Regions from separate parts of the Fervidobacterium gondwanense DSM 13020 genome, predicted to be linked through region 3. Evidence: riboswitches for the same ligand, from Rfam matches in the RefSeq annotation. Region 3 holds a riboswitch; each other region holds the start of a gene.

Region 1 (4,230 bases), 110 kb from region 3:
TACAGTATCAAACGCCTCTGAGACATTTGTACCAACCACTGGATCTCCGCCAAGTCCTAATCCAACCGCTACTCCAATACCATCACTCAGGTATTTTGCTGTCTCATACATCAACGTTCCACTTCTTGAGATAATCGCCACCTTACCGGGTTTGAAATACCTTTCTGGCATTATTCCGACTTTCACTTTTTCTAATGGGTGTATAACCCCCGGACAGTTCGGACCTATAACATTTATACCTTGGTACTTCGCAAGTTTTAAAACTTTCAATGTGTCATGTACTGGAACATGCTCGGTTATAATCACGCAGTTCTTTACACCGTTCGAAGCAGCATCTTGAAACGCCTCCAAGACACTTGGTGCAGGCACGAAAAGAATAGCTGTATCTACTGGTCCCAATTTGGAAACGTAATCTTCGAGTGATACTACAACTGGAATGTTTTCTATCGATTTCACTATCCTATTTTTACTCACGCCACAGACAACATTTGTACCGTACTCGAGCATTCTTTTGAGATGATAACTACCGTATTTTCCAGTAGCTCCATATACACAAACTCTCTCATTCGCGAACAACATCTCTTCTCACTCCTTTAACTCTCCTATCTACAGATTCAATAAGTTCCTTCATGTCATTGGTTGATACGATTCCACTCTCTTCTAACAACTTTTTAGCTATTACTTCGTTGTTTCCCGAAAGTCTTATGTATATCTCAAAACTCGGATTTTTACTTTTGAATTCGGTAACTCCTTTTGCAATTTCAAGACAGTCGGTTATTCCACCGAATATGTTCAGTACAGCCTTGTTTGTTATCTTTTGCACCTTTGTCAACGCACTGTAAAGTGTATCAGCCGTTGCACCACCGCCGATATCGCAGAAATTCGCTGGCTTGAACCCGTGTTCAGTGAGTGCATCTATTGTGGCCATGACGATACCTGCTCCACAACCGATGACACCAACGTCACCGCCGAGTACCACGAAAGAATCTTCCACGGAAGACTCTCCCGCCCACCACTGACGGTAGAGCGCGCTGTCGTCCACGTGGAAAACAGCATCAAGTGCGTAGTAATAACCATTAGATTCAACGAACGGATTTATTTCAAGCAGTGTCAGGTCGTACTTAACGAATATGTCATAAAGTCTTCTTGCAAAAGCTCTTACTTCAAGTGGTAAATCGTTTACTCTGTTTGTTTTTACAACTTCTTCTGGATGAGTCTTCGTAAACTCTTCGATATCTATTCCTCCATGACTCGAATATACAAAAACGATGTCTCTTAGACTTCTATCTATCGTTATCGAAATATAGTGTTCACTTTCGTGTGGAACAAATTCTTCAACGAGAACCCCTTCCGGAATTTCACCTTTTATTTCGCTGTCCATAATCTTACTCACATTACTTATTGCCTGTTCAATGGTTTTTGAAACAAGCACTCCTCCAGCCTTCATCCTTCCGCCTACAAGAACTTGAGCTTTAGCCACCTGAGGAAATCCTAATTTTTTTAGTGCTTCTACATAGTCTTGTAAGTCTGAATTTCTAAGAATCAGAATACTTTTCGGAACTCTCACTCCTTCGGCTCTCAAAATGTCCTTCGCAACGTACTCTTGCACTTTCATACTCTCGCCTCCCCTTAAAATTTTCAAAGAAAAATACCCCAAAAATCTGTGGTTTTTGGGGCGCCCATCCCTTAAAGGCAGGTCTCCCGACTTGCGGATCATCCTACTCCCTGCGCCTTCCCAGCCTTTTGAGAATTAGCCAGTGGCATTGTGCAGGTTTCGTCCCCACTCACGGTGGCCCGACCGTCCCGGATTCGCACCGGTGTTCCCTTTTAAGCTTTCGCACCTCTAAGGTAGGGGATATTTAGATTCAGTATGATTTTTCACTAATATCATATGGTGACTTGATGAAACTTTCAATACTTGCTAATAGTCGAATTTTGAAAATTATAAAGATTTAAATAACTGTTTTTTTAAATTTCATCTTAAATCTTCTGTATACTATATTCACTATTTCTCAAAAAACGATATAAAATTTATATGTAGACAAAGTCTATCTTTTTATGATATAATAAGTTACACCTAATTTAGTTATATTCGGACTCTTTCTATCAGAAAGTGAAGATAAGGGGTGGTTGTATGAAAAACTTGGGTCAATTATTACTCCAAGAAGAGCCTTTTTCAGAGATTGTTATTGGCAACACAGCGATAGTGCGAGCAATGATTGAAAGTGGCGTTAGAGTAGTTACATCGTACCCTGGTTCGCCAACACCTGAGATAGCCGAAACGATTAATCTACTTCCAAAAGAAAAGTCCCCGCTTTATTTCGAATTTTCCACGAATGAAAAGGTAGCCCTTGAGGTCGCCTTCGGTGCGGCGGTGAATGGATACACATCGTGTGTCTTTTTCAAAAGCGTAGGTATGAATGTTGTAGCTGATTCGTTTGTGCAGCTAAGCATGATGGAGATACCTGGCGGTATGGTTGTGGTTATAGGCGATGACCCGGGTGCGAATAGTTCTCAAAACGAGCAAGATAACAGACATTACGCAAGACTTTCATATACACCTTTGTTTGAACCAAAAGACGCTCAAGAAGTTTATAGCATGTTCATCGAAGCGGTTAAATACGCAAGAGAATTCAAGTCTCCTGTAATCCTCCGCCTTACAACCCACACAGCCCATTTCAAGCAAAAAGTCAAATTTGGAATTTACAAACAAACCGAATTAACACCTCATAGGTTTGACCCCAAAAATCTTGGACCGTACATCCCAATAGGGCAAAACGTACCAGTTATGAAGAGGCGTGCACTGGAAAAATTGAGGAAGTGGGAAGAAGTTTCCGAAAAGTACGCGTACATTTTAAACAACGGTAGCGAGATTGGAATTATAACCGCAGGGTTACCTTACCTTTCACTGCTCGATGTACTCGGTGATAATAAAAACAAAGTTGACATATTGAGGCTCGGAATGGTATATCCATTCCCACGAAAGGCAATCGTAAAGTTTCTTAGGTCACATAAGGTGATCAAAATACTTGAAGAGCTCGATGATTTCATCGAGGAAAAAGTTAAGGCAATCGCATTTGAGGAAGGTATAAACGTGAAGATTGTCGGAAAACAGGATATGGAAGATTTGATTGGCGAATACACACCGGAAAAGGTAGCAAACGTAATGCGCAAATTCATGCCTGAGCTGGTGAGAGAGATAAAATCTCCTGAACACAAAGTCCGTGCTATTTCAAGACCACCACAACTCTGTCCAGGTTGTGGTCATAGACCTGTCTTTTACGTGCTTTCTAAAATCCTCCGCGAGCATGACATGTCGGTTGCAGATATCGGTTGTCACACGTTGGGATTCTTAGAACCATACAACGTCGGACAAGTGCTACTTTCGATGGGGCACTCAACTGGTACTGCTTCGGGTTTGAGTTTGTTCAACACTGAGAGAAAAATCGTGGCTTTCCTTGGCGATTCCACATTCTTCCATGCAGGAATTCCTGGAATCATAAATGCTGTATTCAATAAGCATAACTTTACACTCGTTGTTATGGAAAACGGTACAACAGCCATGACCGGTCACCAAGACCATCCAGGAAAGGCAATGAAAATTAGGAACATCTTAGAAGCAATTGGTGTAAAACACATATGGGAAGTTGATACTTACCAACAAGACAAACTTGAAGAGATTTTGAAGACAGCGCTATCAACGCCGGAGTTCAACGTCGTCATAGCAAAGCACCCGTGTATGTTGAAATTCACAAGGGAAAGAAGACGGAAGGGTATTGTCAAGGTACCGCAAATGAAGGTTACAAATGCTTGTACTCTTGCAAGAGTTTGTATCTCCAAATTCGCATGTCCATCGTTCCAAATTGCAGATGACGGGAGTATTTTCGTACACGAAGACTTGTGTATTGGTGATGGTTCGTGTATTCCAGTCTGTCCTTCTGGTGCGCTTGAACTCGAGAAATTTGAAGTTGGTGGTGATACAAAATGAGAAAATTCGATATTTATCTCATCGGTGTCGGCGGGCAGGGAATAGGACTTCTCAGCGAAGTGCTCATACGTGCAATAGATTACAGCGGGCAAAATTGCATAGGGGTTGACACACACGGACTTGCTCAGAGAGGTGGTGTCGTGTCTTCGCATATAGGAATCGGAGACGTTAATTCTCCACTGACGATGTCAGGTGATGTTGATTTAGTCTTAGCACTTGAAAGGCATGAGGCAGGTAGAGCT
Region 2 (4,230 bases), on a different contig from region 3:
ATCCTTACCTCAATCCCACTGAAGAGTACGTAAACCTCGTTTGATATGCCTGCAAGTCTCGAATTGAGCTTTCCAAGTGTTTCTGCGTACTGTCTTGCAAGTTTGTTTTCAGGTACTATTCCGAAGCCAACTTCATTTGTGACTATAACAACATCATAATCGACAGTCTCTAAGATATTGATCAGATTTTCAGTGTAGTTTTCCACGTCGTAATTGTAATGGAATAAATTGCCGAGATAAGTCGTAATGCATTCAATTAGTGCAACGTCATAACCTCCACTGAGCTTTTTTAATACTTTGTGTACTTCCACAGGTTCTTCGAATGCATCAAACAATGTTCCGCGTTCTTTTTTGTGCCGTTCTATGCGCTCTCTCATCTCATCGTCAAATGGTACACTTGTTGCTATATATGCCCTCTTAGAGTAGGGCTTTTTCAATATGTAATTTTGTGCAAACGTGCTCTTGCCAGATTTTACCCCGCCGGTTATCAATGTAATCATACAGGTTGGTCTTCTCCTTTCGAAACGTTCGCACTTTCAAAAGTCGCCATTTCTCGAATCATTTTGATCGCAGCTTCTATGATTGAAATGGAAAGCACAGCACCTGTTCCTTCGCCGAGTCTCATATCAAGATCCAGAATTGGTCTCAAACCAAGTTTATCAAGAATCACTTTGTGTCCCTTGACTTTTGATTTGTGTCCTGCGAATACGTAGTTCAAAACTTGCGAATTTATCTTCCACGCGATTAAAAGCCCTGCTGTTGTTGGGAAACCATCGATGATTACGGGAACCCTTCCTCAGCTGCTTTGAGTATAAACCCAGCCATCTGTCCAATACAATATCCACCAACCTTCTGCAGAACATCAATCGGATCATTAGCGTCTGGGTCATTAACTTCTAAGGCATATTTTATCGCTTCTTTCTTTTTTCTTAATCCTTCTTCATTCAACGGTGTTCCAATATCTAAGATTTCGTCAAGCCCAAAGCCTAAAGCCACTGCTACTGCAGAAGCGGTTGTTGTGTTTCCGATTCCCATATCACCGACAACAAGTAATTCTGCTCCTTTTTCTATTGCTTTGTCGGCGATTTCAGCACCTTTCTCGATACATGCATAAGCTTGCTCTTTTGTCATCGCAGGTCCTTTAGTAAAATCTTTCGTACCGTAGCCTATCTTAGCTTTTATTAACCTTTTGTGCTCAATGTCTACGTCTACTTTGACACCTGAGTCAACCACAAAGACATCTGCACCAACGTGTCGAGAAAAGACGTTAATTGCAGCACCACCGTTGAGAAAATTTAGAATCATCTGATATGTGACCTCTTGCGGATATGCGGAAACACCATTTTCTGCTACTCCATGATCTGCCGTAAACACGTAAACTTCTTTCCTTTTTGGGAGCTCAGGGATAACCTTTCCTTGGATTAATCCCATCTTCAGGGCGATTTCTTCGAGATAACCTAAGCTTCCGACGGGTTTTGTGAGGTTGTTAAGTCGGTTCACTATAGCACTTTTCAGTTCATTTGAGAAGGTTGCATTAATGTTGAAATTCAAGCCTTTCCTTGTGATTTCCATAAACTTTTCCCCCTTTATATACTTTAGAAATTAAAAACAAATTTTCCCGTAAAGCCCGAGCTTTCGGGAAAAACAATCCCCATTTGCAAAGGTATCCCGGCTTGCGGATCACCCTACTCACCACGCCTTCCCAAAAGCTAAGCTTTCAGTGGCATATTGTGGTTTTCGTCCCCGCTTACGGTTGCTGGGCAGCCTCGGATTCTCACCGAAGTTCCCTTTGCAAAAGAGTGAAATCTATTTACTTTCAAAAAGCATTATACAATATTTTCAGAAATGAACAATCTTGACAATCGCACGATAACGAACATTAGAATCGAAAATTTGACAATAACTGTATTTCTCTATATTCAGCACTAAATATTGTACATATTTGCTTTTGACAATACTACATTTTGTTAACTATAATCTTTATAAGCAAAATTCTACGAATGGGGTGATAGTTTTGTTTGTATTTGCATCGTGGAGTGGAGGAAAAGATTCTGCCTTAGCATTGTACTATGGTATGAAAAAGTACGGTAAAGTTGATTGCCTTTTTACTATGCTTGATGAAGACTGTTCTTCTTCAAGAGCACATGGTTTTGGCAAAGATATACTTGAAAAACAAGCTTTATTAATAGGGACAAAATTGATAACAAGATGCAGCAGCTGGGAAAGTTATGAAGAGAACTTTCTTGATTTTTTAAGTAACCACGCAAAAGGAGGAATCGGAATTTTCGGTGATATTGACTTACAAGAGCATCTTGATTGGGTAAAAAGAGTTTGCAGCGTTCATAATGTTACTGTAGAAGAGCCTCTCTGGAAGAGGAAAAGAGAAGTGATTTTAGAAGAGTTCTCAAACTTGGGATTTAGAGCTCTGATTGTATCTGTAAAGAAAAACTTAGGTATTGATGAAATCCTTGGTAATGAACTAACGAACAGAGAGACACATAGAATTCTTGAAAAATCCGGTGTCGATATCTGTGGTGAGAATGGTGAATACCATACGCTTGTCTATGACGGACCAATATTCAGCTCTCCCCTTAATTTCTACGTTGAAGGGCTCTACGAAGACGACAATGCAAAGCGACTAAAAGTTAGAGCGAAACAACTTTAATGGAGATGATAATATGAAAAAAGGTTCATTAATGATTCAAGGTACATCTTCAGCGGTTGGTAAATCTATAATCACACTTGCGCTATGTAGATATTTTTCGAATAATGGTTACAAAGTCGCACCGTTTAAGTCTCAAAACCTCTCCTCTGTGTCGTTTACTTCCAACAGCGGTCAAATCTTTGCATGGGCTCAAGCGCTCCAAGCTTTTGGAGCTAAAACTAAACCAATTGAGGAGATGAATCCTGTATTAATCAAGCCGGTCGGCGGAGGATACAGTGAGGTATTTTTGCTTGGCAAGAGCTTGGGAAGATTACATTATACGGACTACAATCGGAGAAAAACATTTTTGTGGAGAAAGATTAGAGAGGCGTATAACACTCTTTTAGAGAAACATGATATAGTTATTGTGGAAGGTGCAGGAAGTCCCGTCGAGCTTAACCTTAAAAAAGGTGATATTGTAAACATGAAAGTAGCTAAGAGTTTTAATATACCAGTGCTAATCGTTGGAAATATACATCTTGGCGGAGTTTTTGCTTCACTATATGGAACATACAAACTACTATCAAGAGCTGAACAAAAGCTTGTCAAAGGATTCATCATAAACAAATTCAAAGGCAGTAAAGAACACTTAGGCGATGGACTGAAGACTCTTGAAAAATTGACTAAAGTTAGGACTGTTGGTATTGTTCCATTTATCGATCACCATCTTGAAGACGAAGACGATGCTGGAAAGAGTTCAAAAAACATTGAGAAAAACATGGACTCATCATCTTTCACAGATGAACTTGATAGTGAAATAGAATGTATATCAAAGATCATTTGCGATAATTTAGACATGGTTTATATAAAAGAACTTCTATTTAGGGGGGATAGAATATGGAATTAATTCTCATACCTTATCCAAAAGTTGTGAAACAATGTAGCGGTTATGTTGGGCTTGGTACAAGGATTGCAACGACTTTTTATCAGGTTGCTCCAAACAGTGTTGATAAGTTAACAAAATTCTTAGGACAAGAACTAAGAAGATTAGGATTCGAATTATCAATGGATAGAACTGAAGCTTTGATACTTAATTTGTCAGTAAATCCAGACGTAGTTGTAGATCAACAAGGGTACAAGATGTTTGTGGAAGAGGAAATAAGCATTTACGCTAACGATGATGTTGGGCTTTTTTATGGCGTCCAGACACTCTTACAACTCTTCAGAAATGTGGCAGAGACTAAACAATTACCAAAGTTGTACATCCATGATTATCCTGACATACTGAACCGCGGTGTAATGCTCGACATCAGCCGAGATAGAATACCAAAAATGGATACGTTGAAAGTTTTAGTTGACAAATTATCTCATTTGAAAATAAACCAACTACAGCTCTACATGGAACACACATTTGCATACAAGAACCACAGAGTTGTTTGGGAAGAATATTCTCCATTAACCGCCGAAGAAGTAAGAGAATTAGATGAATATTGTAAAGAAAGACACATAGAGCTCGTGCCGAACCAGAATACTTTTGGCCATATGGCAAAGTGGCTCATACACGACGAATACAAATATTTAGCTGA
Region 3 (4,230 bases):
ATTGTTGAAAAGGTTGGTGAATCTGAAATTTCTCCAAGACTGAGAGCTATAGGTATCTTGCCTGGAGTGAGCATAACAGTTATCAGGAGTGCACCGATGGGTGACCCACGCATGTACAAAGTGTTCAACAAGATAATAACACTTAGGCAATCAGAAGCTGAGCTGATTGAGGTGAAGCTCCAGCAGGAGAGCTCTTTACCACTTTCGTACGTTGCCCCCGGAGAATACATCGTCAAAGAACTGAGAGCCGGGATTATGGCAAGAAGATTCTTTGAAAAATGTGGTATAGTTGAAAATTCAAAGCTCTTGTTACTACCAGACAGAAGGGTGAAGACACCTACTGGTCTTTATGACATAGGACTTGGGAAACTCTCAAAGATCTATGTTGTACCAGTCAAAGATTACAAGATGACAGAATCTCTACAGGTTGAAAAACGTCAGGAGTGTGGTAAGTAATGGTCATAACAGTAGGACTACTCGGAAATCCAAACGTAGGAAAAACAAGCCTTTTCAACAGGTTGGTTGGCGCGAGGCAGTACGTCGCCAACTGGCCCGGTGTTACGGTATCGAGGATAGAAGGTGCCACAACGTATGAAGGCTACACTCTTCATTTTGTTGATTTGCCTGGCGTATACACACTGACAGCCACGTCGATAGATGAAAAAGTGACGAGAGATTATCTGCTCTTTTCTCCGCCAAATGTGACGGTAGTAATAATCGATAGTATGAGCCCTGAACAGGGATTGTTTTTACTCCTCGAAGCATTAGAATTGGAACTCAACGTCGTTGCGGTGTTTAATGCGATTGACGAGGCAAGAAAGGGCGGATACAAAATAGATAAAGCCGTACTCGAGACATTTCTGCGAGTGCCCGTTATCCTTACGTCAGCTCACACCGGGGAAGGTATTGATGAACTTAAACAGAAGATCGTATCTGCGTTTAAAAAACCCACAAGACCTTTATTAATAGACTACGGAAAAGAGGTCGAAGAAAGGATCTCTGAAGTAGAAAAGTGCGTGATGGAAGGTTTCAATAAAAGATTCACTGCCATAAAAGTTATCGAAGGGGACAAGTTCGTATCTGAGTTTTTGAGCAAAGATTGTCAAAAACAGGGCCAGTCTGAAGAACTTCAGAGTTCAAATATGAATAGCAATCCTGAAAAGTCAGATGACTCACTTGCTACAAAAATACCTTCGATCAAGTACGAGTACATAAACGACGTCTTGCAAAAGGCTTTCCAGAAAACCGACAGCGCATTAACGGTTACTGAGGCTCTGGATCACGTACTGACTCATAGATTCATTGGTATCCCGATATTCCTCGCGCTTATGTACCTTGCATTTAATTTTACCTTCAAAGTCTCCGAACCCCTTGTCGGACTTCTTGAATTCTTATTCGGAAAACTTTCAGAAATGATTGGCTCGGAAACGATGCTTTCGTCGCTTATTTCTCAAGGCATAATAAATGGCGTAGGAAGTGTTCTCGCGTTTGTCCCGAGTATCTTCGCACTCTTCTTCGCACTTGGAATAATGGAGGAGAGTGGGTATCTACCAAGGATCGCATTTTTGATGGACAGAATTATGTATTCGCTGAGGCTCACGGGCCGTTCGTTCATGACTCTCTTACTTGGTTTTGGTTGTAACGTTAGTACAGTTATGGCAGCTCGCGGGCTTTCTGACGAAAGAGAAAGAGTTACAACAATTTTAGTTTCGCCATTCATCAGTTGCAGTGCGCGAATTCCCGTATACCTTTTAATCATAAGCGTCGCGTTCCCGAACCATAAAGCTGAGGCATTCTTTGCTATATACGTACTGAGCCTCGTTTTGACAGCTCTCTCGTCAAGAATCATAAACAAGGTTGTACTAAAAGGACAAAACGTTCCGCTTGTCATGGAGTTGCCAAGGTACAGATTTCCAAAGATTTCGAACGTTGCTACGTACATGTGGAACAGAGGAAGGCACTTCTTGGAGAAAGCAGGAACGATAATATTCGTATCAAGTGTTGTAATTTGGGCACTTAGTTACTTCCCTGATCCAGCAAACATAGAAAACAGCTACGTTTCGATGCTTGGTAAGTTTTTGCAACCTATATTCGCACCTCTTAACTACACTTGGCAAATAGTTTCAGCGCTCATATTTGGCGGTGTTGCTAAAGAAGTCATTGTATCTTCTCTGTCTCAGTTTTACGAGAATGCGTCTAATATTCACTTAAATCCGGTCGTTGCTGCTTCGTTAATGGTATTCGTCCTCGGATACATGCCGTGCTTTGCAACACTGGCTGCAATAAAAGGTGAAACGAACAGCTGGAAATATACAGCGTTTGCAGTGATATATAGCCTAAGCATATCTTACATCTTAGCTTTCATCACATACACGATCGGAAGGGTGATCATATGAGAAGCCTGAACAGGATGTTGTTAACGATGCTTGTGTTATCACTCATCACCTTCATATCGTATCTTCTTAGTGACGAGATAATATTCTCACTCGTTATACTCAGCTTTTCAATGGTCTTTTTCTTCGGATTTCGCGAGTATGGCACGGCGAATTACTCATTCAGAGTCGCACATCTTTACGTAGGGAGCATTTTGTTTTCAATCGCCGCAGGTTATGTTCTGCTCGCGTACTTGATATCTTTTTCGAATCTGATAATAGGCGATGAAGTATACAAGCTCAGCCTTGCCGACGCTATACTTTTCATCACAGGCATATACAGCGTGATAAACGTCATATACATAAAAAAGACAGCTTTAAGAACAGACGTTGGGATACAGAAGAACGAAAAGGGCAGTTGCTGTAGCTAAAAGGGTGTAGTATAATACGAAATAAGAATAACCTCCCTTTACACACTCAAGGGAAGACCGGTGAAAATCCGGCACGGGGCCGCCACCGTAAGTGGGGACGAAACCTGCAAAGTGCCACTGGCTAATTCTTAAAAGGCTGGGAAGGCGCAGGGAGTAGGATGATCCACAAGTCGGGAGACCTGATGTGTAGAGGAAGGTATGCCATCCACCACGACGCCTGGGGATGGCAACAAATTTTTGCAAAGAGGGAGGGTTTTGCTATGTTTAGGTCTGGAACACTGAGAAGGTTTTTAGCACTTTTTGTACTCTTAAGCACTGTCTTATCCTTAGCGATAGCAGTCGTAGACGATGCTGGACGTATCGTTAACATCCCGATGCCACCAAGAAGGGTAGTATCCGCAGCACCGAGCGCAACAAGATACTTGCAGGCCCTTGGACTTGAAAACAGAATAGTTGGAGTCACAGCATGGGATAATTACAGAAAGGCTGAAAACATCGGAAACATGGTACCACTGAACATTGAAAAGATTTACTCGCTAAAACCAGATATTGTGTTCACATTTGGCGGATTCCAATTTCCAGAAGTTGAGAAACTTGAGAAAGCAAATCTTACTGCATACGTTCTCAATGCAAACACATTGACTGATATCATAAAGGCCGTTGGACAACTCGGCGCAGTTTTTAACATTAAGGCTAAAGCTGACAAAATATCACAAGAGTTAAGAGACAAGATGGCTGAAATGGGACAAAAGACATCAAAAATACCATTAGAAAACAGGCCAACTGTATTCTTCACGATAACAATTCCAGATGAAAAAGCCAAAGAGCTCTGGACCGCTGGTACTGGTTCATATGTGAACGAGCTCATCGTTATCGCTGGTGGAAGGAACATAGCGGCTCCTTATTCAGGAAACAACGGCTGGCTTTCAGTCAGCTGGGAATGGCTTGTTAAACAAGATCCTGATGTTATTGTCATTGGCGGTTATGGAGATCCAAAAGAAATTGAAAAAACAGTGAAGAACCATTCAATAATGAAAAACCTGAAAGCAGTTAAGAATGGAAAGGTCTTTGTAATTGACGGAGACGAAATTAGTCAGGCAGCACCTCATGTTTTTAAATACTTGGATATATTCTACAACTTCTTCTACGGAGGAAAATAATATTGACTAAGTTAAGGGTTCTCTTAATCAAGACAGGGAGATATCTTCTCCCTGTCCTTTTCTTATTTGTTTTTCTCATCAATATCTCTTTTGGGACGGTATATGTTAGCCCAATCAAAGCCATAAAATTAATAAACTCAGACTCTCCAGAAAGCTACATGCTCTGGCACTTAAGACTTCCGAGGGTCTTAATGGCAACGCTCACAGGTTCAGCACTGGCACTTGTAGGTAACATATTTCAAGCGATAATGAAAAACCCACTTGTTG

The links. A riboswitch is a leader RNA that binds a small molecule or an ion and turns the genes downstream of it on or off. The one in region 3 is predicted to bind cobalamin.
Region 1: another riboswitch for cobalamin. It lies ahead of BUA11_RS03850 (ATP-grasp domain-containing protein); the one in region 3 lies ahead of BUA11_RS03335 (ABC transporter substrate-binding protein).
Region 2: another riboswitch for cobalamin. It lies ahead of cobT (nicotinate-nucleotide--dimethylbenzimidazole phosphoribosyltransferase); the one in region 3 lies ahead of BUA11_RS03335 (ABC transporter substrate-binding protein).

What each region holds. Positions count from the first base shown of each region.
Region 1 covers NZ_FRDJ01000003.1:117,381-121,610, reverse strand. The annotation lists gene BUA11_RS03855 (succinate--CoA ligase subunit alpha) at 1-579, opposite strand, end outside; gene BUA11_RS03850 (ATP-grasp domain-containing protein) at 563-1,615, opposite strand; cobalamin riboswitch at 1,675-1,860, opposite strand; gene BUA11_RS03845 (thiamine pyrophosphate-dependent enzyme) at 2,135-3,988, shown strand; gene BUA11_RS03840 (2-oxoacid:acceptor oxidoreductase family protein) at 3,985-4,230, shown strand, end outside.
Region 2 covers NZ_FRDJ01000012.1:28,790-33,019, reverse strand. The annotation lists gene cobU (bifunctional adenosylcobinamide kinase/adenosylcobinamide-phosphate guanylyltransferase) at 1-500, opposite strand, end outside; partial or broken gene cobT (nicotinate-nucleotide--dimethylbenzimidazole phosphoribosyltransferase) at 497-1,572, opposite strand; cobalamin riboswitch at 1,643-1,834, opposite strand; gene BUA11_RS08825 (Dph6-related ATP pyrophosphatase) at 2,015-2,665, shown strand; gene BUA11_RS08820 (cobyric acid synthase) at 2,679-3,551, shown strand; gene BUA11_RS08815 (beta-N-acetylhexosaminidase) at 3,542-4,230, shown strand, end outside.
Region 3 covers NZ_FRDJ01000003.1:6,133-10,362, reverse strand. The annotation lists gene BUA11_RS03350 (FeoA family protein) at 1-456, shown strand, start outside; gene feoB (ferrous iron transport protein B) at 456-2,396, shown strand; gene BUA11_RS03340 (hypothetical protein) at 2,393-2,803, shown strand; cobalamin riboswitch at 2,830-3,004, shown strand; gene BUA11_RS03335 (ABC transporter substrate-binding protein) at 3,064-3,963, shown strand; gene BUA11_RS03330 (FecCD family ABC transporter permease) at 3,966-4,230, shown strand, end outside.